Regions from separate parts of the Brevibacillus sp. FSL K6-2834 genome, predicted to be linked through region 2. Evidence: riboswitches for the same ligand, from Rfam matches in the RefSeq annotation. Region 2 holds a riboswitch; each other region holds the start of a gene.

Region 1 (9,992 bases), 1.4 Mb from region 2:
ACTTCACTTTCATCATAGGCATGATCCGAAAACGAAACGGTAAATGCTTGCAGCGGGTCCGTCCGATGCCTGGCAGCCATCCCAAGTACCGTTGAAGAATCAACGCCTCCGCTGAGATGAAATCCAACGGGTACGTCGGCCCGCATCCTTGTCTTGATGCTCTCGTCCAGTGCATGCCTTACTTCACTGATGTACTCTTCTTCGCTGCGTGGCAGAGAATTCGCGTCTGCCAGCGGATAGTGATGATCCCAATACTGTTTGATTTGTATTCCATCAGCCGTAGCAAGCAGGTAGTGGCCGGGTGGAACCTGGTTAACACCTTCGAATAACGTACGGTCCAGATGCTTGTAAAACAACAAGTGCTGGTAGTAGGATTCATGATCCCACTTCGCGGGTACTCCTGCTGCAAACAGCGCCTTCATCTCCGACGCGACGTATAGAACCCCATCTTGTACTGTGTAAAAAAGCGGCTTGATCCCAAAACGGTCTCGCACAGCCAACAGGCGTTGCTCGGTTTCATCCCAAAGCACCAGGGCAAATTCACCGCGCAGGTATTCAAGAAATCCGAGTCCATTCTCTTCGTACAGATGCAACGCGATCTCACTGTCAGAGCGTGTTCGCAACCGGTGCCCCCGTTTGACTAACTCTCTCTGAATTCGCTCGTAATCGTAGAATTCACCGTTTACGACAACGTGAAGCCGTTCATCTTCATTCGCAATAGGCTGGTCTCCAGTCTCTAGGTCAATAATGCTGAGGCGAGCGTGACCCAATCCGACTCGCTTGCTTTCGGACAGCCAGATACTTTGCCGGTCAGGTCCGCGATGGGAGAGTTGACGAGTAGCACGTTCGACAGCAATCGCAGTGATGGGAGCCTGTTTCGAAAACATTGCGACAATTCCACACATATAAACCAACCTTTCCCTACATAATTTTGATAGTGCTGCCGTACGAAGATCACTCTTTGGAAGAATAAAAACAGTAATATTGATAGAATGTGTATTGCAGATCAGCATATCAGACCATTTCAGTATACCATATTTAACCAAAAATATAACTTTTTTCAATTCGCCAAATTTCAACAAGGTATTTTGGCACCCAAACGCCTAATGGCTTTCACCGCCATAGACATACATTCCCTATGCATATGGGAAACCGGGCAACGATCCATTTTCCTTTTGATACCGTAAAGCTGGTACCCTACTATTTCAAAATCAGAGGTTCCTATCATCGATCAGGAAACAGGGAAGACGAATAACTCTACCTATGCAAACATCGAGTGGGGTTTATGTTGGGGATTGTATATGGAAACGTTCCGGAGCTGAACAGAAGCTGACGTGTGTGATTTCTTGCAAGTCACCCGATATGGATTTACGGACTAACGAAAAAATCGATTTACGAAAGAGCTATGAACACTCCCTCCAGCGAGAGATGAGCTTCCTCTAACCTTGCGTTTGGACGTATGTCGGCCTAATGCCCCTGCCGTCTGCGTATTCCTATGACAACTGCCTTCGCCCGTGTGAGGATGGCCGAGAAATGGCAGCTTTGCCGCTTCGAATCACAGTGATCGATTCAACAGAGATCAACAAGTCGATTCCTCCTTCTTTGAGAATGTATGTTCCGGTTTTGATTATACCATAATCGCGGACAAAAAATGACATTTATCCCATCGCTTGGGCAATATCCTGTCTATTCAACCCGATAACAGTCTATACAGTTTACAGTTTATTGGAAAAACCCCTTTGAAACGGTTACGAATGAAGTGCGCTTTCGCCTCATACAAAAAAATAGCCGGCTTCACACGCAATGTGGTGAAAACCGGCTTACTCAAAACCTTTTTGCTCCGGGTCTACTTCATTTTATTCTGCCAGGAGAACAGCTCCCGGCTACCCATCTCTAACCAACACTATATCTAGCCAATGCCGACTTCCTCATTTTAAGGAATCAGCCCCTGCTCCTTCAGCCAAGCTTCCGCAACATCCCGCGACTTCTTCTTGTCTACATCCACCTGCGCGTTGAGCACCGCCATTTGCTTGTCGTCAATCTTCCCGGCGAGCTTGCTCAGCACTTCCTTGATCTGCGGATGCTTCTGCAGCGTTTCCTGACGGACGAGCGGCGCGGCAAAGTACGGCGGGAAGAAATGCTTGTCGTCCTCCAAAATGACCAAATCGTGCTTCACGAGCTGACCGTCTGTCGAGAAGGCATCGATGATATCGACGTTCCCTTCGCTGATTGCTTTATATTTAAGACCGGCGTCCATTGATTTCGTACCTTTGAATTTCAGGCCGTATGATTTTTCCAGGCCTTTCAAGCCGTCCGAGCGCTCGAGAAACTCCTGTTCGGTTCCGAACGTGAGCTGTTGCGCATGCGGGATCAGATCAGAGATTGTCTTCAGCTTATATTTATCGGCCGTCTCTTTTGTCACCGCCAGGGCATACGTGTTGTTAAACCCGATCGGCTCCAGCCATTCCATTTTGTATTTCTCTGCAAAATCTGCCTTTACCTTGTCGTACACCTCTTGAGGGTCCTTCATCGCTTCCTGTCCCATGATGTTGACCAGACCCGTTCCCGTATACTCTACATACAGGTCTGCACTGCCGCCTTTGACGGCGTTAAAAGCTACATCGGTCCCGCCTAAAAACGGCTTTGTCTCGACTTTTAAGTCCGTATTTTTCTCCAGCATGATACCTACGAGATTCGTCAATATATCTTGTTCCGTGAAATTTTTCCCCACCACAGTCACCTGATCAGACGCTTTTGTACCGGTCAGAACCGAGCAGCCCGTCACAGCCATCATCGACAATGCCAACACGCCCATTCCAACTTTCCTCAGCCATCCTGCTCTCACAAGATCCTCCCCTTTCATCATTAACCGTTTATTTGAAAAACCCCAAAAAGCCTGATGTGTTCAAGTCTTCAAAAATCAGCTATTTGGATAAAGCGGCCTAACGCGAGTGGCGAATGCGCAATCCTTTTGGCGTCACTCGCCAATCTACCCAGGCCAGAATCAGGTCAAACAAGACCGCCAGCAGCGCAGCCGGCACCGCACCTGCCAGGATGATGCCCGTGTCCACCATGGCAATCCCGCGAAGGATCAGGTCGCCCAAGCCGCCTGCCCCGATAAACGCCGCGAGCGTCGCCACTCCGATCGTCATGACCGTAGCCGTGCGAATCCCGGCAAATATGACGGGGCGGGCCAGTGGAAGCTCTACGATCCGCAGCATCTGGCCTTTGGTCATCCCCATGCCGCGCCCTGCTTCCAGCAGCGAGGAATCGACGTCCAAAATGCCGGTGTACGTATTGCGGACGATAGGCAGCAGCGCGTAAATGACCATCGCGATGACAGCCGGGATCGGTCCGATGCCAAACAGCGGAATCATAAATCCGAGCAGCGCCAGACTGGGAATCGTCTGGAAGACCGAGATCACGGCCAGCACCGGACCGGCAAGCTTCCGGTACCGGGTCAGCAGAATGCCTGTCGGCACCGCAACTACAATCGCCCAGAACAACGCGACGACAGACAGAACGATATGCTCCCAGCTCGCCTGCACAATATCCGGCCAGCGGTCTGCCATTACGGAAATCACTTCACTCATTGCGCCACGCTCCTCTCCTGATCCAAGTATGGCCGTGCAAGCACATCGACCAGACTGGCCCTTGTCAACAAGCCTGCCAACGTCCCGTCTTGGCGGACGACCGGCACGTACCCGTACGGCGCTTCCTGCACGAAGCCGATGGCATCCGCGAGCGGAGTGTCGGGTGAAAGCGTCATGGTGTCTGTCCGCATCACATCGCGGATGGCCAGCGATTCATCCGGGTACCGCTTGTGAATATCCGCCGTATCCGCCATGCCCAAGTACTTCCCATGCTTGTCGACAACGATCAGCCCGGTTACCCGCTTGCGGTGCATGATCTGTACAGCCTCCGCCAGCCCTCGGCCCGGGGAGACGGTAACCGGCTGCGTGACCATGACATCCTGGACAAGCTGCCCGAGGTGGGACTGCAGCCGTTTTTCCCCGATGAACTCCCGGACAAAATCATTGGCCGGATGGCGCAAAATGTGATCGGGCGTCCCCTGCTGGATCACATTCCCGTTTTGCATGACCACGATCTGGTCGGCGATTTTCAACGCTTCATCCATGTCGTGGGTGACAAAAACGACTGTTTTGTTCAGCTCCTGGTTCAGCCGGATCAGCTCATCCTGCAGCTGCTCCCGGGTAACCGGATCGAGCGCCGAAAAAGGCTCATCCATCAGAATGATCGGCGGATCGCTCATCAGCGCCCGGGCTACCCCTACCCGCTGCTGCTGGCCTCCGGAGAGCTCGGACGGGTATCTGTCCCGGTACCGGTCGGGGGCCAGGCCGACCATATGGAGCAGGCGATCGACCTTTTTGTGATCAATCGACCCTTTTCCCCCCTGAAGCCGTGGCACCAGCGAAATATTTTCCGCGATTGTCAGGTGGGGAAACAGGCCGACCTGCTGAATCACATAGCCGATGCTCCGCCTCAGCGCGACCGGATCGACCTCCGCCGAATTCCTTCCGCCGACGGTAATCGTCCCCGATGTTGGCGAAATCAACCGGTTGATCATCTTCATCGTCGTGGTCTTGCCGCAGCCGGATGGCCCGACCAGCACTGTGATGCTCCCCTCGGGAATCTCCAGATTGAGATTCGGGATCACAGTCGTCGAGCCGTACGATTTGCGCACGCGTTCAAAGACAACCGCATTTGCCATTCGCATCCCCTCTTTTCGCTGTATTTTTGAAAATAAAAAGACCCCGCCAATGCAGGGTCTGTACCTGTAAAAATACAAAAAGACCCTGCAAAAGCATAGGGTCAAAAAACCGAATTGTTTTCCACGTCGGAATGATCTGACACGGAATGCTTGTTTTGACCCATCTTGAGGCTGACGAGGTTAGCTGACGGACTCGGGAAAGATGGTTCCCTACGGCAGATATGCTGCCGATTCGCCCCGGAAAAAGTGGTTCCCCCGCTTTCCGATTATGCAAATCGGAAATTAAGCTTATGGCTATTATGCATGAACTCGATCATCAAGTCAAATTCGCCTTCCCGGATATGAGGTCCGAATGTCATAGGTCATTGGTAACAAAAGTAATTATTTGTGAAAATTTGTAGGTATTTGTCTAACTTATTGCGAATCTATCTAAATATTCCATATTTTTTCTTGCAAGGAGGACTTCTATATGACCAAGCAGTGGAAACAGGCGTGGCAAGCAGCGCTGTTGGCTCTTGTCTTCTTCTTCTCTCCCGCCCAGCATTCAACGGCATCGGCTGAGAGTCTAGATTACAGCTCCAGCGTGCAAAACGGCAAGCTGGTCGTTTCTGCTTCCCTGAAAAATCCAGGCGATGGACGCAGCATCGGGGTCATCGCCGTCGGCTATGACGCCAATGGAAAAGCGATTGCCTCCAAAAGCGCAAAGACCTTTATCCCGCGCAATGAGGTAGGGAACTACCAGCTTTCCTTGCCAAACGCAGGAAAAATCGTCAACGTCAAGGTCACCCTCACCACTCCTTAACTCGCGTATTTTTGGCGAACGAGCAACCATATCTGAAAAAGGTGCCTCTTTGGTCTGCCTTGGACCTTGAGGCACCTTCTTTTTTGCCGCTGCCTGTTTGGGGACGTATCGCGATTCCATCTGCTTTCGAATGACTGCTTTCGGATTTGGCGACACTTCCTTTACGCCGCCAGAAGGGCAATCTTTCGCAATCGTGTCTTTGCATGATCAAACCGGCGCAAAGCAAGGGATGTCAGTTCGTCAAAAGAACTCCTGCCTCAGCTTTAACCGAGCGGAAAATGGCAGGAGACAAAATGCCCTGCAGCACCTTCTGTCAGTGTCGGCGCAGTCTGTCTGCACACATCCTGCACATACGGACATCTGGTGTGAAAATGGCAGCCGGACGGAGGATTGGCCGGATTCGGCAGATCGCCCTGCAGGACAATCCGTTCCTTTCGCTGCGTCGGATCAGGAATCGGGACAGCCGACAGAAGCGCTTCCGTGTAGGGGTGGCGCGGGTTTGCAAACAGCTCGTCGCGCTCTGCCAGCTCCACGATTTTGCCCAGGTACATGACCGCGATCCGGTCGCTGATATGCTTGACGGCAGGCAAGCCGTGGGCGATGAAAATGTAGGTCAGCTTTAGCTCCTTTTGCAGCTTCTTGAGCAGGTTCAGCACCTGCGACTGGATCGACACGTCGAGCGCCGATACCGGCTCGTCGCAGACGATCAGGCTCGGATTCAAGGCGAGGGCGCGCGCGATGCCGATCCGCTGTCTCTGCCCGCCGCTGAATTCATGCGGGTGGCGGCTCATATGGTGGGCATCCAGCCCGACAAGGCGCAGCAGCTCCACAACCTTTTCCTTCAGCTCGCTTCCTTTGTGGGTGCCGTGTACGCGCAGCGGCTCGGCCACGATTTCTTCCACCCGCATCCGCGGATTGAGCGAGGAATACGGGTCCTGAAAAATCATTTGCAGGTGCTGCCGCAAAGTGCGGACCTCGGCTTTGCCGAGAGTGGACAGATTTTTTCCCTCAAACCAAATCTCCCCTTCGGTCGGCTCCAGCAGCTGCAAAATCATCTGGCCGGTGGTCGACTTGCCGCAGCCGGATTCTCCGACGATTCCCAGCGTTTCTCCGCGGTACACGGTAAAGTCGACGCCATCTACGGCCCGTACGTAGCCTGTCTCTTTGGAAAACATGCCTTTCTTGAAGGGAAAATGCTTTTTTAACCCTTTAACCACCAACAGCGGTTCTTTCGTCTGGTCCATTGCTATGTGCCTCCTTTACGCGTAGAAGCAGCGTGCCAGATGGTTCAGGGCCACCTCTTGAAGCTGCGGCTTGTTTTGCTTGCACTCTTCTGTGGCGGCAGGGCAGCGCGGGTGAAACGCACAGCCGCCCGGCATGTCGAGCGGATTCGGTACCGAGCCGGGGATCGAGTCCAGCTCCTCCCGATTTTCGTCCAGCTTCGGCAGCGAACCGAGCAGCCCTTTTGTATACGGATGCTTCGGCTCCGCAAAAAGGGAAAAGACGTCAGCCTGCTCCACCACTTCTCCCGCGTACATCACCACGACCCGGTCCGCCATCTCGGCTACGACACCGAGATCGTGCGTAATCAGAATGACTCCGGTTTGAAACTCCTTGTTCAGCTTTTTCAGCAGCTCGAGAATTTGTGCCTGGATCGTCACGTCCAAGGCGGTCGTCGGCTCGTCCGCGATCAGCAGGGCCGGATTGCAGGCCAGCGCCATGGCGATCATGACGCGCTGCCGCATACCCCCTGAAAGCTGATGGGGAAAGGAATCGACGATCTTTTCCGCATTGGGGATGCCGACATGCTCCAGCATTTCGACGCTGTGTGCCCGGGCTTCCTTTTTGTCCATCTGTCTGTGCTGGCGAAATACCTCTCCGAGCTGGTTCCCGATCGTAAACACGGGATTGAGCGAGGTCATCGGCTCCTGGAAGATCATCGACAGCTTGTTGCCGCGCAGCTTGCGAAGCTCTTTTTTGCTTAAAGCGAGCAGGTTTTGGCCCTCCAGCCAGATTTCTCCGCCCACCACTTCGCCAGGCGGGGCGACCAATCCCATGATCGAGAGGGAGGTGACGCTTTTGCCGCAGCCCGATTCGCCGACGATGGCAAGTGTCTCGCCCTTGGCTACGGAAAACGAGACGCCGTTTACGGAGGGAACGACGCCGTCCTCAGTTTTGAAATGCGTCCGCAAATGTTTCACTTCCAGCAAGTTTGCTTCCATATCGAGTCTCCCCTCCTTACTTCGCTCTAGCCTTCATGCGAGGGTCCAGAATGTCGCGCAGCCAGTCTCCGAGAAACATAATGCCCAAAACCGTGATCGTAATCGCTACACCGGGGAAGGTCGCCACCCACCAGCTCGTAGCGAGGTACTGCCTGCCGTCGCTCAGCATGCCGCCCCAGGAGACAGTCGGCGGCTGAATCCCCAAGCCGAGAAAGCTGAGCGAGGCCTCCGCGATGATCGTCGTGGCTACGCTCAACGTAGAGACGACGATAAAGGAGGAGATAACGTTGGGCAAAATGTGTGTAAAAATGATTCGCCCGTCGCTTGCGCCGACAGTGCGGGCGGCTCTGACGAAGTCGCGTTCCTTGACGCTGAGCACTTCACCGCGGATGATGCGGGCGTACTTGACCCAGTTGGTAAAGCCGAGGACGAGGATCAGGGTCGTCAGACTGGGCCCGAGGACGGTCAAAATCACCAGCATGAACAAAATATTCGGAATGGCGAGAAACGAATCGACCGTCCGCATGATGAGATTATCCACGATCCCGCCGAAGTAGCCGGAGACGAGTCCCAGTACGACCCCGATCGCGCCCGCTACGGCGACGGCACACACCCCGACCATCAGGGAAACCTGCGAGCCGTAGATGATGCGGCTGAGCACATCGCGCCCCAGATTGTCGGTTCCGAGCGGATTTGCCGGCGAGCCTCCCTCCATCCACATGGGAGGCTTGAGGCGCTGCGCTGCCTGGGTTTTGGCCGGATCATGAGGAGCGATCGCACTGGCGAAGACGGCCATAAATACGACGACGATGACGATCAAAAGTCCGATTGTTCCTGTTTTGCTTTTCAACAGCATGCGGGCCAAACGGCGGAGCTGCCCCGGCTTTTTGACCGCCTGGCCGACGCTGCCTGCTTGTGCTGTTTGCGATTCCAGGGGAAGAGACATACGGCTCACCTCCGTTTAGTTGTACTTGATGCGCGGGTCCAACACGCGGTATAAAATGTCTGCCAGGATGTTGCTGACGATGACCAAAAAGGCGACGACAAAAACAGCGGCCTGGACGATGGCCATATCGCGGGTATTCACTGCCTGAATGATTAGCTGTCCCATTCCCGGCCAGGAAAAGATCGTCTCCGTAATCAGCGTGCCGCCGATCAGGGTAGAGGTTTGCAAAGCCATGATGGTCACTACGGGGATAAGCGAATTTCGCAGGGCGTGCTTGTACACGACAATGGTTTCGATCAGCCCCTTGCTTCTCGCTGTGCGAATGTAGTCCTGCCCCAAAATTTCCAGCATGCTGGAACGAATCAGGCGGGTCATCTCCGCAGCAATTCCCGTCCCGAGTGTAAAGGCAGGCAGGATCAAATGGTCCCATGAACCCCTTCCCGATACCGGCAAGGTCTTCCACTCGACGGCGAACAACAGGATCAGCATGATTCCCAGCCAAAAATGCGGCATTGCCTTGCCCAATACGGAAGCGCCTGAAACGAAAATGTCCAAAAAGGAATTTCGCTTGGTCGCGGACAGAATGCCCAGCGGAATCGAGATCACCGTGGCGACGATCATGGCTGCAATTGCCAGTTCAAAGGTTGCCGGCAGACGCTCCAAAACAATCGGCAGGGCGGGCATGTCATAGCGGAAAGATGTGCCGAAGTCCCCCTGCAGCATGTTGCCGAGAAAGCGGAAATACTGGATGTGCATCGGCTGATCCAACCCCAGCGCAGCGATCAGGATTTCCCGATCCTCGTCCGTCGCCGTATCGGACAGCATCAGAGACACCGGGTCTCCGGTAACGTACACCAGCACGAAGACGATGATCGAGATCAGAAAAAGCACGGGAACAATCTGCAGAATCGACTTCAACAAATACTGTCTCACGGTGTCACCTCCCGAAACATTTGCGAGTTGCTAAACAGGTTCATCAAGCTGTCGGTCATGGAACAGGAAGGGGCCTCGCCAGTGGAGACCCCATTCGCTGCACCTTTTTCTTATTTCAGTGTAATTTCATCGACGAACAGCATTTCGTCCAAACGCGGTTCAAAGTTGATGCGGTCGCTCACACCGTAGTTGGCATTCATTTGGTACAAATAAATGTGCGGGCGTTCTTCCGCGATGATTTCCTGCGCTTGTTTATACTGCTTTTCACGCTCTTCCATGTTCATGTTCTTTTCGGCGTCCGCCAGAAGCTTGTCCAGCTCCGGGTTGCTGTAATCCGACTCGCCCTTGGACCGCTCC
Region 2 (9,992 bases):
GACAAAGCCTCGCTCAACCGCATTTCGATAGGAAATATCTACATTGTATCGTGTACCCACATTCCGTACTGTCGTGATGCCAGCCTCGAGAAACTGTTTTCCTTGCTGATGAGCCCGAAACGCCGTGTCCGCTGCGGAATCCAGTCTGATTTGCCTGAAGGGATCAGGTGAAGCGTCCATGCCCAAATGCACATGGCAGTCGATCAAGCCGGGCAAAAGCGTCATTCCCGTTCCGTCGAACTCCCAGTCTGCCACTTCCGCATTGCCTGCCTCAGAGACATGCAATATTCCGGATTCGTCAAAGACAACCGTTCCTCTTTCAATCTGCCGCAAATGTACAACGTCGATTATTCTTACATTGTATATTTTTCGCCTCACGTCAGCACCACCCTGTTTATACTGGGATTTGTTGCGTGTACTTTTCGACCAGCTCAGCGAGCAGCTTCATGTTTACATTGCCGCCTGAAGCCAGCACGACTACCTTTTTTCCCTTGAGTGCAGTCCGATGGTGAATCATTGCTGCCAAAGCGGCCGCACCGGACGGCTCTACTACCATCTTGGCCCGTTCCGCAAGGCTCACCACCGTCCTTGCAATCTCTTCCTCGGAGACCAATACCATCTCGTCGACGTATCTTTTCGTGTGTGCATACGTGATCTCTCCCGGCTTTTTGGCCATCAATCCATCCGCGATCGTATCCACCTTTTCCACTTCAAACGGGCAGCCGTGCCGAAGCGATTCATACATCGCCATGGCCCCCTCGCTATTCACGCCGATCACGCGCACGGCCGGCTTTGTCTCCTTCAAAGCAGCCGCCACGCCCGATATCAACCCTCCCCCGCTGACCGGAACGATGACCACGTCAACGTCGGGAAGCTCTTCCAAAATCTCCAGGCCGATCGTGCCTTGCCCTGCGATAATATGCATGTCTTCAAACGGATGGATCAAGACAAGACCTTCGCTTTGGTGAAGCTCCAGCGCTTTTTCATACATGGTAATGGAGGTGCTCCCTCCATCTACTACTTTGGCGCCGTAATGAAGGATCGCATTTTGCTTGCTCGGTACAGGATTGGTCGGCATGACCACTGTAGCTGCAATCCCTTGGATCTGGGCAGCGTAGGCAGTGCCTGCGCCGTGATTGCCTGCAGAAAAGGCCACGACACCCCGTCTTTTTTCCTCGTCTGTCAGGCTCACGATCTTGTTGTACGCGCCGCGGATTTTGAACGCCCCTGTCTTTTGCAGATTCTCGCATTTTACGTAGATGGTATTGCCTGACCATTCGCTGAAAGTGCGCGAATACTGCATAGGTGTCGGCAAGATGACACCCGCGAGATTGGCCCTGGCTTGCCTGATTTGCTCCAATGTAACGAACATGCGTTTATCTCTCCTCTTCCCTGATTTCTACGACCATTTCAATCTCCACAGGCAGATTCATGGGCAGAACGGATGTGCCCAAGGCAGAACGGGCATGCTTCCCCTTGTCGCCAAAAACGTTCACCAGCAGATCGGAAGCCCCGTTCATAACCTGGGGCTGGTCGTAAAAATCGTCTGCGCTGCTCACCAGTCCGAGTACTTTCACAATCCGCTCAATCTTATCAAGATTGCCAATCTCCGCTTTGATCATGCTGAGCAGGTTGAGGACAGTAATCTGTGCGGCCTCATATCCTTGTTCTACAGTAAGGTCCCTGCCCAGCCTGCCCGTATAGAGCGGTTTCCCATCGACAAAGCAGCCGGCTCCTGAGGTAAAAACCAGGCAGCCCGAACGCACGCAGGATACGTAGGTTGCCAAAGGCGGTTGGTTCGGGGGCAGACTTACCCCCAGCTCTTCAAGTCTCTTTTCCACAAATGACAAAAGTACCACCACGCTTTTCTGAAAATTCTAATCAACACTCGATATTCTCATTCTATCACGATCCCGGAATAAAATGATACAATTTTTTTGATATCGACAAATTTTTTAGAAAAAAATCAACAACATGCACCCGTCCGCTGAATCCTCCAGCCGCCTGTCATGGAAATCATGCCACAAATACACGGCGGTATTTCCTTTTCTGAACAAGCGTCAACAAGGTCTGCCATTATTTACAGGTTCCATTCTCTCAAGTCTATTTGTTATCCTAGTTAAGCCAAACAAACAAGCCGAAACTTCCAAAGAAGTGGAAGTGCGGGGGACTTCTTTTTGTAGAGTTAGCCACTCTGCATTGGGGTGAATCACGCTTGTGAAGGGTTGTATCCTCAGCCCGAACCCGACAACTAACCTCGTAGGCGAAGAAAAGGAGACGATGAGAACATGAAACCATTCGGCAAGTCTATCATCGCTATTGCTTTGGGATTGGCTGTTACTTCGATGTCCACTTCAGCATTTGCTGCCACATGCCCGGTAAAAAATGTTGTTAATCAAGGGCAATGGCTCCCATATTTCATGAATTCCCAACCTTCGCAACAATCCCAACCATCGAACCAATGGAACCAATGGAACTGGGCATTTCCATCCAACTCTATGCAATGGGTAGAGCTTCCGATGCAACAGCCGGTACAAAAACCGGTTCAGCAGCCGGTACAAAAGCCAGTTCAACAACCGGCTAAAGCTCCGGCAAGCAACACTGTCAACGCTTCCTCCCAGTTTGCTCGCGAAGTGGCAAATCTGGTAAACCAAGAGCGTGCAAAAGCCGGTCTGGCTCCGCTTGCTTACGATGCTGCATTGGAAAAGGTAGCATTGGCAAAAGCGGCTGACATGGATCAAAACAACTACTTTGATCACAACAGCCCTACCTACGGTTCTCCATTTGACATGATGAAGCGCTTTGGCGTATCGTACATGACTGCAGGCGAAAACATCGCCATGGGTCAGCGCAGCGCTGAAGAAGTGATGCAGCAATGGATGAACAGTGACGGTCACCGCAAAAACATCATGAACCCGAATTTCACGAAAATCGGCGTAGGCTACCAAAATGGTTACTGGGTACAAGAATTTACCGGATAACCTTGATGGCTGCAGAGAAGAACCGAGTTGCTCAACAGAGTGACTCGGTTTTTTCGGTTTTTTCCCTGCTTGCAAAAAAAGCCCACCTGAAGCTGGTGGGCATGGTATCGATCTAGGCTTTTGTGATCAAAGGAGAAAATGGCGACACCCGGATCAGAGGCTCATTAACGAGCGCACCAGCCGCCGTCGATGACCATTTCAAGGCCGCTCACAAACGAAGACTCGTCCGAAGCGAGATAAAGTGCACCATAAGCGATATCCTCGGGTTTGCCGAGACGAGGCAGCGGCGTTTGCGCCTGAAAAATGCCCCGAACCTCTGGAGCCGTGATCATTTGCGTCATTGGTGTTTCGATAATGCCCGGGTGAATGGAGTTCACGCGGACGGAATCCTTCGCGCATTCGACAGCTGCTGCTTTCGTAAGAGCTCTCAACGCCCCTTTGGAAGCGGTGTAACCATTCGTAAAGTTCAGAGCAACTAGTCCTGCGATAGACGAAATGTTGATGATGGAACCGCTTCCAGCCTTTTTCATCTCAGGGTAAACCAGCGTCATTCCCAGCACGCAGCCGGTCAGGTTTACATCCATCACCTTGTTCCAGTTTTCCATCGTAAATTGCTCAATCGTAGCATCTGTACTGATACCCGCATTGTTTACCAGGACGTGAATGTTGCCAAATGCCTCCAGACCTTGTGCGATGACGTTTTTCCATTCGTCCTCGGAAACGACGTTGTGTTTGACCCCGATGGCTTCCCCGCCGTCCGCCTTGATTTCATTCACCACTTCTTGCAGCTTGTCTTCGGACATGTCCGTCGCGATTACTTTCGCGCCTTCCTGGGCAAACAGACGAGCTGTTTGTGCCCCCATACCGCTTGCCGCACCTGTAATGATGGCGACTTTTCCTGTTAGACGACCCATAGTCGTATCCTCCCGCTTTTTCATTTCTGAAAAAGAAATTCAAAAAAATTTTAAACAACTAGTTGTTTTATCGACACTGTGTCGTAAATAATTATATCAATGCCCTTCTTATATGGGCAAACAACACAAAACGCCGAAGTGACGATAAATCAACAGAAGATCAACGTTGTGTGGATCACATAGAAAAAGTTCAACAAGGATGGGAAGAATGTCGATGAAACCGAAGAAGATTGATCCGCGGGTCAGGAGGACACGCCAGCTCATTCAGGACGCGTTTACCTCGCTCATACAGGAAAAAGGGTATGAGGCCATCACCGTACAGGACATTACCGAGCGTGCCACTTTGAATAGGGCCACCTTTTACCTCCACTATCGAGACAAACAGGATTTGATGTGGCAAAGCACAGAAGAAGTCCTCTCGGAGCTGGTGGACAGTCTGCGCGAAACGACCAAACATGCGAAAAAAGCAGACTTGCACGTAGATCAACCGCACCCCGTGTTCGTCTGCCTGTTTGAACAGATTGCACGCCATGCGACCTTTTACAAGGTAATGCTGTCCCATCACCAGGCACCACTCGCTGCTCGCCTGATCGAAGTCATCACCGATTACATCTCCCAAGGCCTGGACGAATTCCAGCCCGATGACACCAAGCTCACGGCACAGCGAGAGATTATTGTCCGCTATACCGCCTCTGCCTTTTTAGGAGTCATCATGTGGTGGCTGGAGGGCGGCATGAGCTATTCTCCCCGCTTCATGGCGCTGCAATTGATGAGGCTTGCGATCAAGGGGCCGTATGAGCTGTCTCCGTTTGCGTGAGCCCTTTCGGGGCGGGAAATAGCAAAAAGCCGGAACGGTACCACTCCGGCTTTTCACATTCAAGAGGTACTCGTCAAAGCGTTCTCTTCGCTTCGACGCTCTTAGCTCTCTGTGGAACAGCAGTCACACTTCTGCTCCTCTAGCAAAGGTACCTCTTTTTCATGCATTGTCTGTTTGGTCGGGTATGCCCCCACCTGCTGCAACTCTACACTGACATCTTTGTCATTGTTTTGTTGTTGGTCCATGGGAAGCCTCCTCACTGAGTGCGACCTGTGCCTAGTATACGCACCCGGGATGTGAAGCTATTCGTTCTTCAGGGATTCGTTCAGCCTTTTGCCCGGTTTGCCTGAAGGATGTGCTCCAGGTCTTTCAGGGCTGCAGCTGCGGCTGCCACCGGGTCGGATTTTCCTCCCACCACCAACAGCTCCCCCATTGTGTCCGTTTCCAGACGAATCGCTTTGGTCGTCCCGCGGACTTGGGCGAACGGGTGAGTCTCGGACAATAGCTGCACGTCCACAGCGGCCTGGAGAGTGTCGTCGACTTTGCGCAGACTGCCTACCAGCTTGGGGACAAGACCGTCTGCTTTCCACTTCTGCACTAGCTCCGGTGTGATGCCTTGGATGCCCTTCCGTGCCACATCCGACAGGCGAATGCCTGCATGAAAAGCTGCATTGGCCATAATTGTCAGCTTGCAGGCCGTGTCCCAGCCTTCGAGATCAAAGCGCGGATCAGGCTCGGCAATCCCCATCTGCTGGGCGCGGATAATCGCCTCCTCCATGGAGATGCCTTCTTCCATCATTGCACTCAGCACAAAATTGGCTGTTCCGGTAAATATTCCTTCGATCAGCGCCACTTCACAACCGGCCAAATTGTACTGGAGCAAATCAACCGTCGGCAAAGCTGCAGCCGTTGCTCCGCTTACTTTGAGCATGGCCCCATGTCGTCTGGCCGCCTCATGGAGCCCCTGGTAATCTGCTATCAGCGCCCCTTTGGAGATCGCGATGACATGCTTGCCGCGGGACAGGGCGGTTCTCATGTAGGAGAGGGCCATGCCGCCAGTGACAATATCAGAAGGACCCGCTTCGATCAGGATGTCAAATGGACATGCTGCCAGGAAGTCGGCTCCCGTTTTCTTTTTATCTCCCATACTTTTCTCTGCGGAAAACGCCTGGACTTGTTCGAGTGCCAGTCCTTCATCCGCGTAGCAGCCAGCGGTCGAACGCATGACGCCGACAAGCCTGACATCGGCATCGTAGACCATCCGGTATCTTTCCTTGCGCTCGTGAAGCAATCTTGCGACTTGTCTGCCTACCGAGCCAAATCCGGAGACGACCACGTCGTATCGTTTCATTGCGAGTTCCTCCTTGCTGTGTACCGTACTAGATTCGCTGTCTGCGGCCGAATCAACGCGGCAAACGACGCCGATGAGCGAGGATGGGATTGGCGTCTGCCGGCTTCAGCTTTTTGCCTTTCCGGTCATCGTACAGCTCATTTACATAGTCGATATAGAGGATGCCATGCAAATGGTCGATTTCATGCTGCACGCACCGGGCCAAAAATCCTTCTGCCTCCAGTACGACCTCTTCTCCCGCACGCGTTAGCGTCTTTACTTTTACATATTGGGCCCGCTTGACTATGCCAACGACACCGGGAATGGACAGGCAGGCTTCGGTTCCTTTTTGCTCACCCCGGCTGTCCACGATTACCGGATTGATCAGTTCGATCAGGCCGGTTCCGCAATCCATGACGACCAGCTGCTTGGGTATCCCGATCTGAATCGCAGAAAGACCTGCTCTTCCCTCGGTCGCGTAGATGGTGTCCGCCATGTCATCCAGAATGTTGCACACATTTTGCGTAATCGGGCTCACCGGCCTGGATCGTTCCCTTAGAATCGGATCCCCCAGCTGCACGATCATCCGTTCAGCCATCTCGCTTCTCCTCCCCGACAACGAGTCAATTTGTATCCAACGTAACAAAGCGGTCCCCTTTCGTCAAACGCTTTGCTGAACGCCTGTTTTTTCATCGACAAATACGCTTATATACGCTATCTTAAATGGTAAACATGAAGTTGATGGAAACGAAGAGGGAGGAAACCATGCATCCACTTGCATCTCAGCTCAACGAGACAATTCAACGTGAAAATCCGCACTTTTTCGACATGCTCTCTGAATTGGGCCGACTGATTTACTTCCCGAAGGAAGGCATCCTCAGTCAATCTGCCGAAGCGAAATCAAAGGCCAAAAAGTACAACGCCACGATCGGGATTGCATTGGAAAACGGCCAGCCGATGCATTTGAAATCGATCCAGGACACGTTGTCCGCTTATGCACCAAAAGACCTTTACGAGTACGCTCCCCCTGCCGGCAAGCCGGAGCTGCGCGCCGCCTGGAGGAAAAAAATGCTGGAGGAGCATCCTTCTCTGGAAAATAAAACCTTCAGCAATCCGATCGTGACGAATGCATTGACCCACGGTCTGAGTGTCGTGGCGGACTTGTACGCTGGACCGGGAGACAGCGTCATTATCCCCGACAAAAACTGGGAGAACTACGAATTGACATTCTCCATTCGCCGCGGTGCTGAAATGGTTTACTATCCGCTTTATAACGATGAAATGACTTTCAACGCTGAAGGTCTCAAGGATGCGATCCTGGCACAAAAAGAGAAGGGCAAAGCGATCGTCGTCCTCAACTTCCCGAACAACCCGACCGGATATACGCCTGGGCAAAAGGAAGCCGAAGAAATTCTCAAAGCGCTGAAGGCTGGTGCCGAGGCGGGAATCAACATCGTCGCAGTAACCGATGACGCCTACTTCAGTCTGTTCTTTGAAGATTCCTTGCAGGAGTCTCTGTTCGGCGCGCTCTGCGACCTGCATCCGCGAATTCTGCCGATCAAGGTGGACGGCGCGACCAAGGAAGAATACGTCTGGGGTTTCCGTGTAGGCTTTATCACCTACGGCGGAAAAAGCGATGCCCTGCTGGCTGCCCTGGAGCAGAAAACGCTCGGAATGATCCGCGCGACGATTTCCAGCGGACCGCACCCGTCCCAAACCTTTATCCTGCACGCATTGAATTCACCGACTTTCAACCAAGAAAAGCAAGAAAAGTTCGAGATCATGAAACGTCGCGCCAACCGGGTCAAGCAGTTGCTTGACAGCGGCAAATTTGATGACGTGTGGACGTACTATCCTTTCAACTCGGGATACTTTATGTGTCTCAAGCTCAAGAATGTAGATGCGGAAACATTGCGTACCCATTTGCTTGAGAAATATGGTGTCGGTACGATCGCTTTGGGCAAGACCGACTTGCGCATTGCCTTCTCTTGTATTGAAGAAGAAGACATCGACGAACTGTTCTCCCTGATTTACCAAGGAGTTCTCGATTTGCAAGGGTAATGGAAACAGAAAAAAGCGTTTTGGATGCTCATCCAAGACGCTTTTTTTCGTGTCGCTCCAGATATGCAGGTTCGAACAGAAATCAAGCTCTTCTGCCATCCTCCAACTGCGAAATAAATCGAGAGTTCTTGCCAAATCACGTCGACTCTCCTGTTACGATACTCTTTCAGCCATTTGCGCGGGCTGCTCAAGCTGATCCATGTCGACAGCAGGCAACAGCCTGCGCTCCCAACGTCGGACTTGGACTGTCCAAAAGCGAAGAGATGCCTGCATCACAGGGCCGACCAGAAATACTGACAAGAATGTGCCGAACGATATCGGTCCACCCGCGATCCAGCCCAAAAAGAGCGCCGTCCCTTCCAAGCAGGTACGGACCAGGCGGACAGATCGGCCGGTGATACGGACGAGCGACAGCGTGATTCCATCCCGCGGACCGGCTCCCAAGCGGGACGCGACATACATCCCCGACCCGATACCCATCAGAACAATCCCGACAACCAATTCGACAAACCGCGCCCACTGCGCTGTCACAACCGGAATGATGCTGCTCGCAAGGAAGATGTTGACAAAAAAGCCGATCAACAAAATGTTGGCGACGCTCCCGATCTGCGGCAAACGCCGATCCAGAATACATGCGATTCCGACCATCAGAATACCAACGATCTGTACCCATAAACCGACTGACAAGCCGGTCAAACCCGACAGGCCGATATGCAGGACATCCCAAGAAGATGCGCCTAATGCCGCTTTCATCATACTGACGGCGCCCATCGACAAAACGACCAAACCGAGTAAAAACAGAACCAGCTTGGCCGCAAACAACGGAAGTTTCCCCTTTGCTGTTTTCTCTCTTTTCAACAGTATATGCTCCTCTCCTGTTAGCAAAAATGTTCTCTATTTATAACGTATTTTACAAATTAATTACCTAGCTAATTATATTTGTGGAGCCTTATTTTGTCAAGGCCGGTGAAACATCGCCCCCAAAAAAGCCTGCGATGCGAAATCGCAGACTTTCCGTAAAAAATTATTTGCAGTGGGTTCTGGACGATTTTGTTTGGAATCTTTCGAAAGCTCTGGTGAGCCTTGCTGGTTGCCTTCTCTGCGCCTCGACTCGACCTTCACAACTCCATCTCCAGGCCGCTGGCGCTACCTTTCCACCCTCACTTTCTGATCCTCGACGCTTCTGGTGCCAGCCACAACTGCCCCGAGTACAAACAGCATGCCCATTCCGTGAGCCCACGTGAACTGTTCACCCAAAAAGAGAACGGACACGAGCGCAGCGCTGACCGGCATAAAGCCGGTGAACAAGCCGGCTGTAGAAGCAGCCACCTTCGCTACGCCTCTGTACCAGAGGACGAAAGAAAGGACGCTTGCGGTGACGGCATAGTAGATCATCAGCAGCCAGATCTGGAACGGTACAGCAGTCAAATCCGTCTTGATCAGATCGGCAATCGCAAATGGGAGGAACAAAATCAGACTGATCACATTGATCGCCGCCGTCATCTGAAAGGGGGTCACACTCTCCGACAGCCTTTTGGCAAAGATCGTAAAGAGGGCCTCCGAGATGACGGCCAAAAATACGAGGAGATTTCCAAACATGGCGCCCCAGCCCACGCTTGCCGCTCCGCCCGTAAAGGTAATGAAGCCGATGCCCACAACCGAAAATAAAATGGAGACCAGTTGATGTGAGCGTATTTTTTCCTTGAGGAGCAGAAAAGAAAACAAAGCGATGCAAGCCGGTACGGTGCTCGTAATGATGCCTGCCGAAGTGGCTGTAGTCCACTGCACCCCGTAAAGCATGCAAATGCTAAATAAAAACACCCCAAAGAAAGACTGCCAGAACAGCGTCTTCCCCTCTTCTTTCCGCCACGAGCTTTTCCACTCTCCAC
Region 3 (9,992 bases), 1.7 Mb from region 2:
GCATCTGTATCGGGAACAACTTTGCCCTGATGGAAGCCGCGCTGCTGCTCGCTACGTTCGCACAGAAGTATCGCTTTCAGCTCGCCGACCCGGGCAAGCCCGTGGAAGCGGAGCCGCTTGTCACCCTTCGCCCGAAAGGCGGTCTGATGATGAGGCTGGAGGCGCGGTCGCAATAACGAAAGGGCACAGAAAAAGACACGGACCATTGACGGTTCGTGTCTTTTTGCATAAAAAAAAGGCATCTGCCCACCATTTTTGCAATTTCCGCTAAGGTGTTAGATACCGAACTGGGGTTATTTATCACTGAAAGCAACATGCTATACAAGATAATCTACCAGACAATTATAAAGGATATATTAACTGAGAATAAATCTATATAAATTAAGATTGGAAAAAGGGGATCGTAAAGGAAAAAGAGCTCCCCCTCCCCAGCTCGCTGCTGACGGAAATCGAACCGCCGTGACGCTGGACGATGCTTTGGCAGATCGTCAGGCCCAGGCCGGTTCCGCCATTGTTGCGATTGCGCGATTTTTCCGCGCGGTAAAACTTGGTGAAGATTTTGGTCAAATCCTCCTGCGAGATGCCTTCACCCTTGTCGATCACGGAAAAGAGCACATGCCCCTCCCGCTGGTCGCAGGTGAGCAGGATCGATCCGTTCGGCTTGTTGTAGTAAATGGCGTTGTTTAACAGATTTTCCAGTACGCGGCGGAGCTTGGTCTCGTCCGCCTCGATGTACAGATCATTGGAGATGCGCAGCTTCCACTGGAGTGTTAGTCCCGATTCCTTGATCTTGACCAGGTAGTCCTCAATGATTCCTTTTGCAAAGCTCTTGACGTGGATGCGGCTCAGGTTCAGCTTCAGCTCCGTACTTTGCTGGGTAAAGTCCTGCAGTTCGTCGAGCAGCTTGTCGAGATCGTCCGTCTTCTGTTCGATCTTTTTCATCTGCTTCTTGATCCGTTCCAGATCGGTTACCCGTCCTGAGGCGATGTAGGAGGCGTATCCTTTGATTGTTGTCAGCGGTGTCCGGAAATCGTGAGCGATCGCGGAAATCAGCTCGGATTGACGCTCTTCGGAAAACCGGAGCTGATCGACCATGTCGGAGAAGTAGCGAAACAGACGGCCAAATTCGTCTTCTGAATGGTACGTAAACGAAACCAGCCGTTTTCCTTCGCGAATTTCCTGCGTTACGCGGGACAGCTCGTTTACCGGCCGGTGAATCCAGCGGACGAAGAAGCCGAGCAGGACAAGTCCGACCAGGGCAATGCTCCCGTAGATGTACCAGAGCATCATGCTGACCCCTTTTGTTGCCATAATATCGGAGTCATCTGTGTAGAAGTAGATGATGGTTTCGCCTTTTTTCGGCGGTTCGTGTTGAAAATGGTATTCCGCCACAACCTTCAGATCGGTATTTTCCTTTTTTATTTTCCTCGGCGGATTTTTCAAATTGTATGCCTGGGATGTCTTGATGAAGATCGTGTTGCCGTTGGCGTCCTTGACTAACATTTTGTATACCAAATCCTCCGGCAACTGCTTTTCCAACTCGCTGCGGTCTGTCGGGTCCTTGAAATTGCTGGCGCTGAGCAGCTGATTGACGCGAACCTTTTCAGCCGTTTCCTTTTCATAGCGATATTGATTGTGGCGATCCGTTTTCAGTTGAACGACAATAATATCCTCGAAGACAAACTTGAAAACGAACAGGTTCAGCGCAATCAGTGCGAAGAACGAGAGGAACAGCTTGTTGCGGATGCTCATCTACACCTTCTCCCCGATGAAAACGTAACCCGTCCCCCACTGCGTTTTGATGTACTGCCGCTCCCGTTCCAGCTTTTCCCGCAAATTTTTGATATGAACCGTCACAGTATTGAGGGAGCCGTAGCCGTATCCCCATACCCGGTCGTAAATTTGTTCGCGGGTAAACACAATGCCGGCATTTTCGGCCAGAAAGGTGAGCAACTGAAATTCTTTGGTGGAAAGGTCAATTTTTTCTTCATTTACATACACCGAGTACGTTTCCTTGTGGATTTCCAGTCCTTTAAATTTCAAAACGGTAATGGAGGAGCCGGATGGGTCCTTTTCGCTGTGCTCTTCGGTATGCTTGCGAATCCGCTCGTACCTTCTCAGATGCGCCCGGATGCGGGCGAGCAGCTCTTCCGTGTCGAATGGCTTCGTGATATAGTCATCGGCGCCGATTTCAAAACCGACGACTTTGTCGACCGCTTTTCCTTTCGCACTGAGAAACAGGATCGGCAGGTCCGATTCGCGGCGAATTTGCGAGCACAGCTCATAGCCGCTCATATTCGGCATCATGATGTCCAAAAGAATCAAATTGGGCTTCAAGCCTTGCTTCAACAAAGTAAGGGCATGCTCCCCGCTCTCTGAAAAAGTGACCTCATACCCTTCGTTTTCCAAAATATCTTCAAGAAGCTCTATGATTTCCTGATTGTCGTCTACAAGCAAAATATGGTCTTTCACAGGTACTCCCCCAGTAACCTCAAATCTCCTGAATATTTGTATTCTCTCCTATCATAACACGGTTTGACTGGTGAAGGACAAAGAAACCAAACGTTACCAGCGTGTTCCGGCAGGAAAAAGGACATATAATGAAGAATAGCGGGTGTTACTTCCTATTGACACCAGGTACTAAATTTCGTCAGAAAAAGCCAGAGACCTAACGTCCCTGGCTTTCATTTTTGTGCTTGCACTTACTTGCTAGGCTGCGCTTCCGGCTGTTGTTCCGGCTGTGGCACTGTATGTGTCTCAACTGGTGTCTCAGCTGCAGCTGCTGCCTGCTGCCCAGGCTGTTGCTCTGGTTGAGCTGCCTCGGGCGCTTTCGCTTGTTGTTCTGGTTGTGCTTCAGGCAAGGAAGCCGCTTGTACCGCTTTCTTGGCTGGAGGAGTGTCGGTGGCTTTCGCCTGGAGTGCCGGAGCAGCGATTCGCTTGGCTCCTACATAGCGTTTGCTCCAGTAGTAGGGGTCGCTCAATTTGGTATTGACGACGCCTCTGCCAGATTCCGAGTGCACAAACGTGTCATTGCCGATGTAGATTCCTACGTGGGAAATGCTTCTTCCATTCGTCTTGAAGAAGACGAGGTCGCCGGGCTGCAAATCTTTGCGGCTAACCGGTTGGCCGACTTGATACTGAGAAGAAGAATTGTGAGGCAAATCTACACCTAGCGCATCAAACACATAGCGTGTAAAACCGGAGCAGTCAAAGCCTTTTTTCGTGGTTCCGGAAGACTTGTAAGGGACACCGTACAGATCATTGACGACAGTCATCAGGGGGGTTCCCTCCTGAGCATGCGCCGCACCGGTACCCATTGCAAGCAATCCGGCAATAAGCAAAGAAACTACTGTCTTGCGCAAAAGATACTGCTCCTCTCCTGAGCCTACGAGGTTAGCTGAAGGGTTCGGTCGAAAGGAATGCCCTAGACTGCGAGAGCGCAGCCATTCACCCCAAAGATAGTGGGTCCCCCGTTTCCGCATAGCGGAACTCGGCTATTTTTCGATATTTTTTTACACGCACCTCCACACAATTCAACACTTGTCCCACTTTTCCTTTTTCTACCCTTGTTTGTTCACGATTTCGTCACAATATTTTGTCATAAGCTGTAACGTTTCGTCAGTACCGTGCAAACGACATTTTTCTTCTATATGTAATGGAAACCATGTGTCGGACTTTTCTTCTCCATGACGGCTCGCCCTGCGCCGGAAAAGGGCTGAATCCAATCAAGAGGGATCCTTGTCCGATTGGGGGACGACACTTTATCCGTCCAGGGACGGAGGCAAAAACCAACCGCTCGCCCGTTATGTCGAACACTCGCCCCGTCTAGAATAAAGGCATAAGGTTGACACACCAACAAATAGTCGATTGGAGGGAAGCATTTCATGAGTGAGCGGTCTGGCAAGGTGCTCCTTGGACTCGCATTGCTGCTGACCGGAGGGTTTGTCTTATTGGACCAACTCGGTATCGACGGCGGCGATTTCCTCGGTGTGCTGATCCCCGGGCTGATCATGTTATACGGAGCCCGTAAAGTGATTGGCAGCTCCGGTTCCCGCTTCTGGGGGATACTGGTCTTTCTGTTCGGGCTGTTAATGTTGATCGGCAAGCTGCATTTACTGTTCAATGTCGTACTGGCTATCGGAGTGATTTACCTCGGGTACCGCTTTATCCGCCGCAGTGACAAGACGCATGATTCCATGCCGACAGTATGGGAGCGGCAGTGGGCAAGGCAGGTATTGAAAGAGGATGCTCTGGACGGCTGGGAGCACAGAATGGCCAAGAAGCAACAACCTTGATATCGATGACAAGTGATGAAACAAACCTGAAAAGTGCAAGGTACATGACAATCAAATTTCTTGTGATATGATAAGGAGGACTAAAAAATGGGTATTTTTAAACGACTGCGTGACTTGACGGTGGCTTCTGTGAATGACGCTTTGGATTCAATGGAAGATCCGGTGGTTATGCTCAATCAGTACATGCGTGACATGGAAGTGGAGATCGGACAAGTAGAAGTGGCAGTAGCCAAGCAAGTGGCCCTGGAGAAGAAATTCCACCAGCAATGGGAAGAGGCAGTGGCGCTTGCGGAAAAACGCGATCGTCAGGTGAAGCTGGCGCTGACCGAAGGGGAAGACCTGCTCGCGCGCCGGGCTTTGGCCGACAAGAAGCAATACGAGCTGCGTGCCCAGGAATACGAAGCCCTTTATCTGACAGCATCGGAAGCCGCTCAGCAAATGCGCGAGAAGCTGACCGAGCTGAAAGAAGAATTTTATAAAATGAGAGCGAAAAAATTCACTCTGATGGCAAGAGCGCAAGTAGCGAAAACGCAAAAACAAGTGAACCATGCAATTGTCGGCATGGGCAATCAATCTGCCGGCAAAGGCTTTTCCCGGATGGAAGAAAAAGTGCTGCGGATGGAAGCGGAAGCCAATCTGAGCGGCCAGTGGCGCCAGACCAGCGCTGGTTTGGAGCAAGCTCTCGAGTCCCTTGAAAAGAATGATCTGGATGAGGAGCTGGCCCAAATCAAAGCGTCTTTGCAAAGCAAAAAGGATGCCGAGCCTGCGAAAGTTCAGGAGTAACGACAGGAATCAGGCATCTCGTGTAGAATAGGAAGTGGCAACCAGGCAGCCTGTCCAAGCAGGCTGCTTTTCCCCTAGGAGGTTCTATCCTTGGCAGACTTTATGGTCTTTTTACGTCGATTTTTTGCGGAGCCAGGACGTGTAGGAAGCATCATTCCCAGCTCTCGTTTTTTATGCGAAAAGATGCTGTGCAGCGTGGACTGGAATCAGTCTGACGTGATTATAGAACTGGGGCCTGGAACAGGCGCCTTTACGGAAAGCATTCTAAAGAAAAAAAGGCTCGATACCAAATACATTTTGGTGGAGAGAGATCCGTTGTTTCGCGAAATGCTGACTCGCCGATTTCCCGGCATCACGATGTGGGATGAGGCACTGAAGCTGCAAGAGTACATGAGTAAGGCCGGGATTGGCAAGGCTGATGCCATTATCTCCGGACTTCCGTTTGCCAACTTTCCCGCGGAATTGCGGACGGGGATCTTGGATGAAGTCCAGTCTGCCCTTGCTCCGGGTGGCCTGTTCATCACGTTTCAATACTCCCTCCAACTGAAAGCTGAGCTGCAGACGCGCTTTCAGCGGGTAGAAACCACATTTACGCCGTTGAATATTCCGCCTGCGTTTATTTATACTTGCCGTGACGGAAGTGTAGGAAATTAGCCGACATGGGGCGTAAGAGAGGAGACCTTTGTGAAATTGTCCCGCTTACAAAAAATGACGGTCGGTGTCTTGATCATTTTGACAGGAATTGGCCTTTTTCTTGACAGCTTGCATATAATCACGTTTGGCCTCTTTGATTTGTGGCCGATGGTTCTCGTGTATTTCGGCGTACAGATGTGGGGAAATCACAAGCGTGTTCGGGGAGGCCTGCTGGCCGGGCTCGGCATCATGATTGCTTTGGACATGTGGCTTCATATCGGCATGGATGATCTGTTCCAGCTTGTAATCCCGCTTTTGTTCATTTACTTTGGATTTCGGCTGATCCGTGGGCGTTCGGCTGACAAAGGAATCCGGCCGACAATACCGGAGGCTGCCGAAGCAGCCGATGCTGATCCGAATTTTGCTTCAGCGGAAGATACGGCAACAGGCAAACAATCAGGGCATTGGAGACAGAAAGCGGGATACCGCAATCCATTTGGAACGGAAAGAAGCAGATGGACTGCTTCATCCGCGGGCCCTGGCAGCATTTTGTCGCCCAAAGATTCCCGCAGTTCGCTGATCGGTGATTTTCACTTGACATCCGGCCGCTTTGAGCTAAGCCAGTTGCATATCTGGCACGGAGTCGGGAATGTTGTCATAGATCTGTCCCGGGCGATGCTGATGGATGATGAAGCGTTTCTGATAGTCGACGGTTGGGTGGGGGACGTCACTATTTACGTTCCGGTAGACATGCCAGTAGCCGTATCTGCGGAGGTGCGCATCGGCGATCTGGAAGTGTTTGGCCATAGGCAGGGGGGCATCAATCGCAGCGTGATGATCCGCTCCGAACAGTACGAACAGGAAGCGCAAAAAATCCATGTACAGATTTCGCTGCTCGTCGGCGATGTTAAAGTCAAGTACATCTAGGGGGTACTGACAAATGCGACGACAGCGGTTGGCAAGTATCCAATGGCAGTACGTGCGCTACGGTTTGCTGCTGGCCGTAGGAGCGGTTACCGCCTCCTTTTTGTGCAGTTTGATTCTGTATTTCGTGGTGGCCGGGGACCCGGACGTCACGAGATGGCTTGCGACCTACCTGCATCTCTATTTGCCGGAGAAGCTGGATTGGAAAACACAACTGGCCTCGTTTGCATTCGCGATCCTGACAGCAAGTGTCGTCGGGTTGGTCGGAGGCTACATTTTCGGGAATTTGCTGAAAAAGAGACTGCAGGTGCTTTGGGAGGCAGCCACCAGCCTGGGGCGCGGCATATTGTCTTCGCGCGTCCCTGAGCTGGGCGAGGACGAGATCGGTGAACTGGGCTGGCAGCTGAACCGTCTGGCGGCCCAGTGGGAAGAACAGGTCGCTTCCCTGCAACGGCTGTCCAATCACAACGCCGCTTTGGCGGAACAATTGAAGCATACAGCGGTCACCGAAGAGCGGCAGCGACTGGCCCGCGAGCTGCACGACGCGGTCAGCCAGCAGTTGTTTGCCATCGCGATGACCACTGCAGCCTTAAAAAGACTGATCGAAAAAAATCCGCAGCGAGCTGCCCAGCAGATCGAGCTGGTGGAAGAAATGGCCGCGGCTGCGCAGGCGGAGATGAGGGCGCTCCTGCTGCACCTCCGCCCGGCGACTTTGCAGAACAAGGCACTGAAGGAAGCCATTGAAGATCTGCTGGAAGAGCTGACCCGCAAAAATGCGATGGAAATTAGCTGGGAGATCGAAGAAGTGGACAACCTGCCGAGCGGAATCGAGGACCATCTGTTCCGCATTTTGCAGGAATCACTCTCCAACACGCTCCGGCATGCCCGTGCCAAACACATCGCGGTCAAGCTGTTTACGCTGAAGGGGCAAGTCAGGCTGCGCATCGTAGACGATGGCGTCGGCTTTGATCCGGAGGGAGAGAAGCTGACTTCGTACGGATTGAGAAGCATGCGGGAGCGGGTGGCAGAGCTCGGCGGCTCGCTGGATATTTACTCGGCAGTCGGAAAAGGGACGCAGATCGAGGTGCGCATCCCGATCATGCTGCAAGCGGAAATGGAAGGGAGAGAGCTGACATGATACGCGTATTGCTCGTGGACGATCATGAAATGGTGCGAATGGGATTGGCTGCTTATCTGTCTACTGAAGACGACATTGAAGTAGTAGCCGAAGCATCCAGCGGTGAAGAAGGAGTGAAGCTGGCTGTCGAGCTGCAGCCGGACGTGGTTTTGATGGACCTCGTGATGGAGGGGATCGGCGGCGTGGAAGCGACCAGGCGGGTACGTGAAACCTGCCCCGCTAGCAAAGTCATCGTCTTGACCAGCTTCATTGATGATGAAAAGGTATATCCCGTCATTGAGGCAGGAGCGTTCAGTTATCTCTTGAAAACCTCGCGTGCAGCCGAAATTGCCCGGGCGATCCGGGCGGCAGCCGCAGGCGAGCCGGTCCTGGAGTCTCGCGTCGCCGGCAAAATCATGGCCCGCTTCCGTCATGGACAAGAAGCGCAGCCGCATGAACAGTTGACGCCGCGCGAGCTGGAAGTATTGAAGCTGATCGGCCAAGGCAAGTCCAACCAGGAGATTGCGGACGAACTGATCATCGGCATCAAGACCGTGAAGACCCACGTCAGCAACATCCTGTCCAAGCTGGGCGTCGAGGACCGCACACAGGCGGCCATCTACGTACATACGCATCATCTGGATTAGTTGCTTGCCCTTCTCCTCTATTTCCATAGGCTATCCCGTTTTCCGCTAATTCGGACTCACCCCCTTGGGTGAGTTTTTTTGCTTGAATTTGGCAATCATAGAATGTAGATGATGCGGAAAGGAGAACGGGCTATGAGGCACAAACCGCGTACACGCTCCAGGGTGATGGCTGCCGATCAGGGTGTCGACATTGTCGGCGATGTCCATGCTTGTTACGACGAGTTTATGGAACTCTTGCAGCGCTTGGGATATGAACGTTGTCACGACGGGACCCACCGGCATCCTGAGGGCCGGAAGCTCCTTTCTCTCGGAGACATTACAAGCCGCGGGCCACAATCGATCAAGATGCTGCAGTTTTTCATCCGGCATGTGGCAGCGGGCCTGGCGGAGATGGTGGACAGCAACCACGGGTGGAAAATTGCCCGCTGGCTGGATGGACGCCCTGTCATGCTGGCGCATGGTGACGAGAAGGTAGCTGACGAGTTTCAAATATTCGAACGGGAGTACGGGGCCAGGAGGGCCGATCAATTAAAGGAGCAGAGCAGGAGACTCCTGTTTTCCTCCCCTTCGCACATGATGGTGCACTATCAGGGACGGCTAGTCCTCGTTGCGGTTCACGCGGGGATACGCGATGATTACATCGGAAAAGAATCTCCTTCCATCCAGAGCTATTGTCGGTACGGAGATGTAGCCGGGACAGGGGCCGACGGGAGACCGATCCGCAGGGATTGGGCAGCCGAACGGGTAAAAGCCGAGCCGCTTATCGTCTGGGGACATGATCCTCGTCCCGAGCCGGAAAGAAAGAATGGCACGCTCAATATCGACCAGGGATGCGTGTTTGGAGGGATGCTTACCGCCTATCGCTTCCCGGAGGACGAGATTGTGAGCGTACCAGCACGTGAAAACTACTCAGGCTTGGCAGAAACGCCGTTGACACGCTATTTGGCCGAGTTTGGATGAGTCACACTCTCCAATCGGCTGAAGTTGACCCGGGTGAGGCGGCTGTCTCCCCCTGCTCCTTTGCCGGGGGGCTGCTTTGACCGTTTCGCTTGCGGAGCAAGGTGACCTGCTGCATCGTATTTTTGGCAGTCGAGTGGATGCCGACAGCGGCCAGAGCAGCCGTCCCGCCTTCCAGCAAGGCAATTCGCCAGTCGAATCCCGTGCTGTAGATCCATTGATTGACCATGTAAAGACCGAGGATGAGCACCATGGCGACCCAACCGCGCAGCTTTTTTGGTATGCGGAGAAAATCCGACATGCTTGCAGCGGCGGCCAAAGCCAGCGCAATGATCAGACCGAGGTCAAAACCCATCAGAATCCCTCCTTGCTCAAGGTGTGCGCAATTTTTCGAACAGCCGTTTCAGGATGACCGCTTCCGCCCACAGAGGCAGCGGTTTATCCGGCTCATGGCGCCAATCTTCGTTTGTAAGCAAGCCTTCTTTAAACATCCAATCTATCGCTTCTTGCTTCCATTCAGGCACGTTTGCTCCTCCTCCGTCTCCTGGATTTGTCTGGGTTGGCGGCTTGTATGGACGGTTGGTGTATTCGCAAAAGGAACGGACCACGCCCTCTGCGAGCTCTCGCCAATCCCGG

The links. Region 2 has a riboswitch for cyclic di-AMP ahead of NST96_RS14350 (CAP domain-containing protein). Riboswitches for the same ligand answer to the same signal wherever they lie in the genome.
Region 1: linked by a shared signal. The riboswitch ahead of NST96_RS21300 (betaine/proline/choline family ABC transporter ATP-binding protein) and the one ahead of NST96_RS14350 (CAP domain-containing protein) in region 2 are both predicted to bind cyclic di-AMP.
Region 3: linked by a shared signal. The riboswitch ahead of NST96_RS06125 (C40 family peptidase) and the one ahead of NST96_RS14350 (CAP domain-containing protein) in region 2 are both predicted to bind cyclic di-AMP.

Annotation. Positions count from the first base shown of each region.
Region 1 covers NZ_CP151945.1:4,342,292-4,352,283, forward strand. The annotation lists gene asnB (asparagine synthase (glutamine-hydrolyzing)) at 1-905, opposite strand, end outside; gene NST96_RS21290 (glycine betaine ABC transporter substrate-binding protein) at 1,934-2,845, opposite strand; gene NST96_RS21295 (ABC transporter permease) at 2,943-3,593, opposite strand; gene NST96_RS21300 (betaine/proline/choline family ABC transporter ATP-binding protein) at 3,590-4,732, opposite strand; cyclic di-AMP (ydaO/yuaA leader) riboswitch at 4,888-5,031, opposite strand; gene NST96_RS21305 (hypothetical protein) at 5,202-5,534, shown strand; gene NST96_RS21310 (dipeptide ABC transporter ATP-binding protein) at 5,798-6,778, opposite strand; gene NST96_RS21315 (ABC transporter ATP-binding protein) at 6,794-7,756, opposite strand; gene NST96_RS21320 (ABC transporter permease) at 7,773-8,702, opposite strand; gene NST96_RS21325 (ABC transporter permease) at 8,718-9,635, opposite strand; gene NST96_RS21330 (ABC transporter substrate-binding protein) at 9,746-9,992, opposite strand, start outside.
Region 2 covers NZ_CP151945.1:2,901,758-2,911,749, forward strand. The annotation lists gene NST96_RS14335 (amidohydrolase family protein) at 1-378, opposite strand, end outside; gene ilvA (threonine ammonia-lyase) at 395-1,372, opposite strand; gene NST96_RS14345 (RidA family protein) at 1,377-1,850, opposite strand; cyclic di-AMP (ydaO/yuaA leader) riboswitch at 2,126-2,281, shown strand; gene NST96_RS14350 (CAP domain-containing protein) at 2,289-2,981, shown strand; gene NST96_RS14355 (glucose 1-dehydrogenase) at 3,146-3,895, opposite strand; gene NST96_RS14360 (TetR/AcrR family transcriptional regulator) at 4,110-4,712, shown strand; gene NST96_RS14365 (hypothetical protein) at 4,814-4,957, opposite strand; gene NST96_RS14370 (homoserine dehydrogenase) at 5,038-6,063, opposite strand; gene def (peptide deformylase) at 6,116-6,640, opposite strand; gene NST96_RS14380 (aminotransferase class I/II-fold pyridoxal phosphate-dependent enzyme) at 6,808-8,103, shown strand; gene NST96_RS14385 (membrane protein) at 8,257-8,961, opposite strand; gene NST96_RS14390 (DMT family transporter) at 9,250-9,992, opposite strand, start outside.
Region 3 covers NZ_CP151945.1:1,211,439-1,221,430, forward strand. The annotation lists gene NST96_RS06110 (cytochrome P450) at 1-176, shown strand, start outside; gene NST96_RS06115 (HAMP domain-containing sensor histidine kinase) at 382-1,752, opposite strand; gene NST96_RS06120 (response regulator transcription factor) at 1,753-2,472, opposite strand; partial or broken gene NST96_RS06125 (C40 family peptidase) at 2,835-3,362, opposite strand; cyclic di-AMP (ydaO/yuaA leader) riboswitch at 3,368-3,506, opposite strand; gene NST96_RS06130 (hypothetical protein) at 3,885-4,295, shown strand; gene NST96_RS06135 (PspA/IM30 family protein) at 4,383-5,078, shown strand; gene NST96_RS06140 (rRNA adenine N-6-methyltransferase family protein) at 5,169-5,732, shown strand; gene liaF (cell wall-active antibiotics response protein LiaF) at 5,763-6,638, shown strand; gene NST96_RS06150 (sensor histidine kinase) at 6,652-7,773, shown strand; gene NST96_RS06155 (response regulator transcription factor) at 7,770-8,399, shown strand; gene NST96_RS06160 (metallophosphoesterase) at 8,532-9,359, shown strand; gene NST96_RS06165 (hypothetical protein) at 9,361-9,711, opposite strand; gene NST96_RS06170 (N-acetylmuramoyl-L-alanine amidase) at 9,728-9,992, opposite strand, start outside.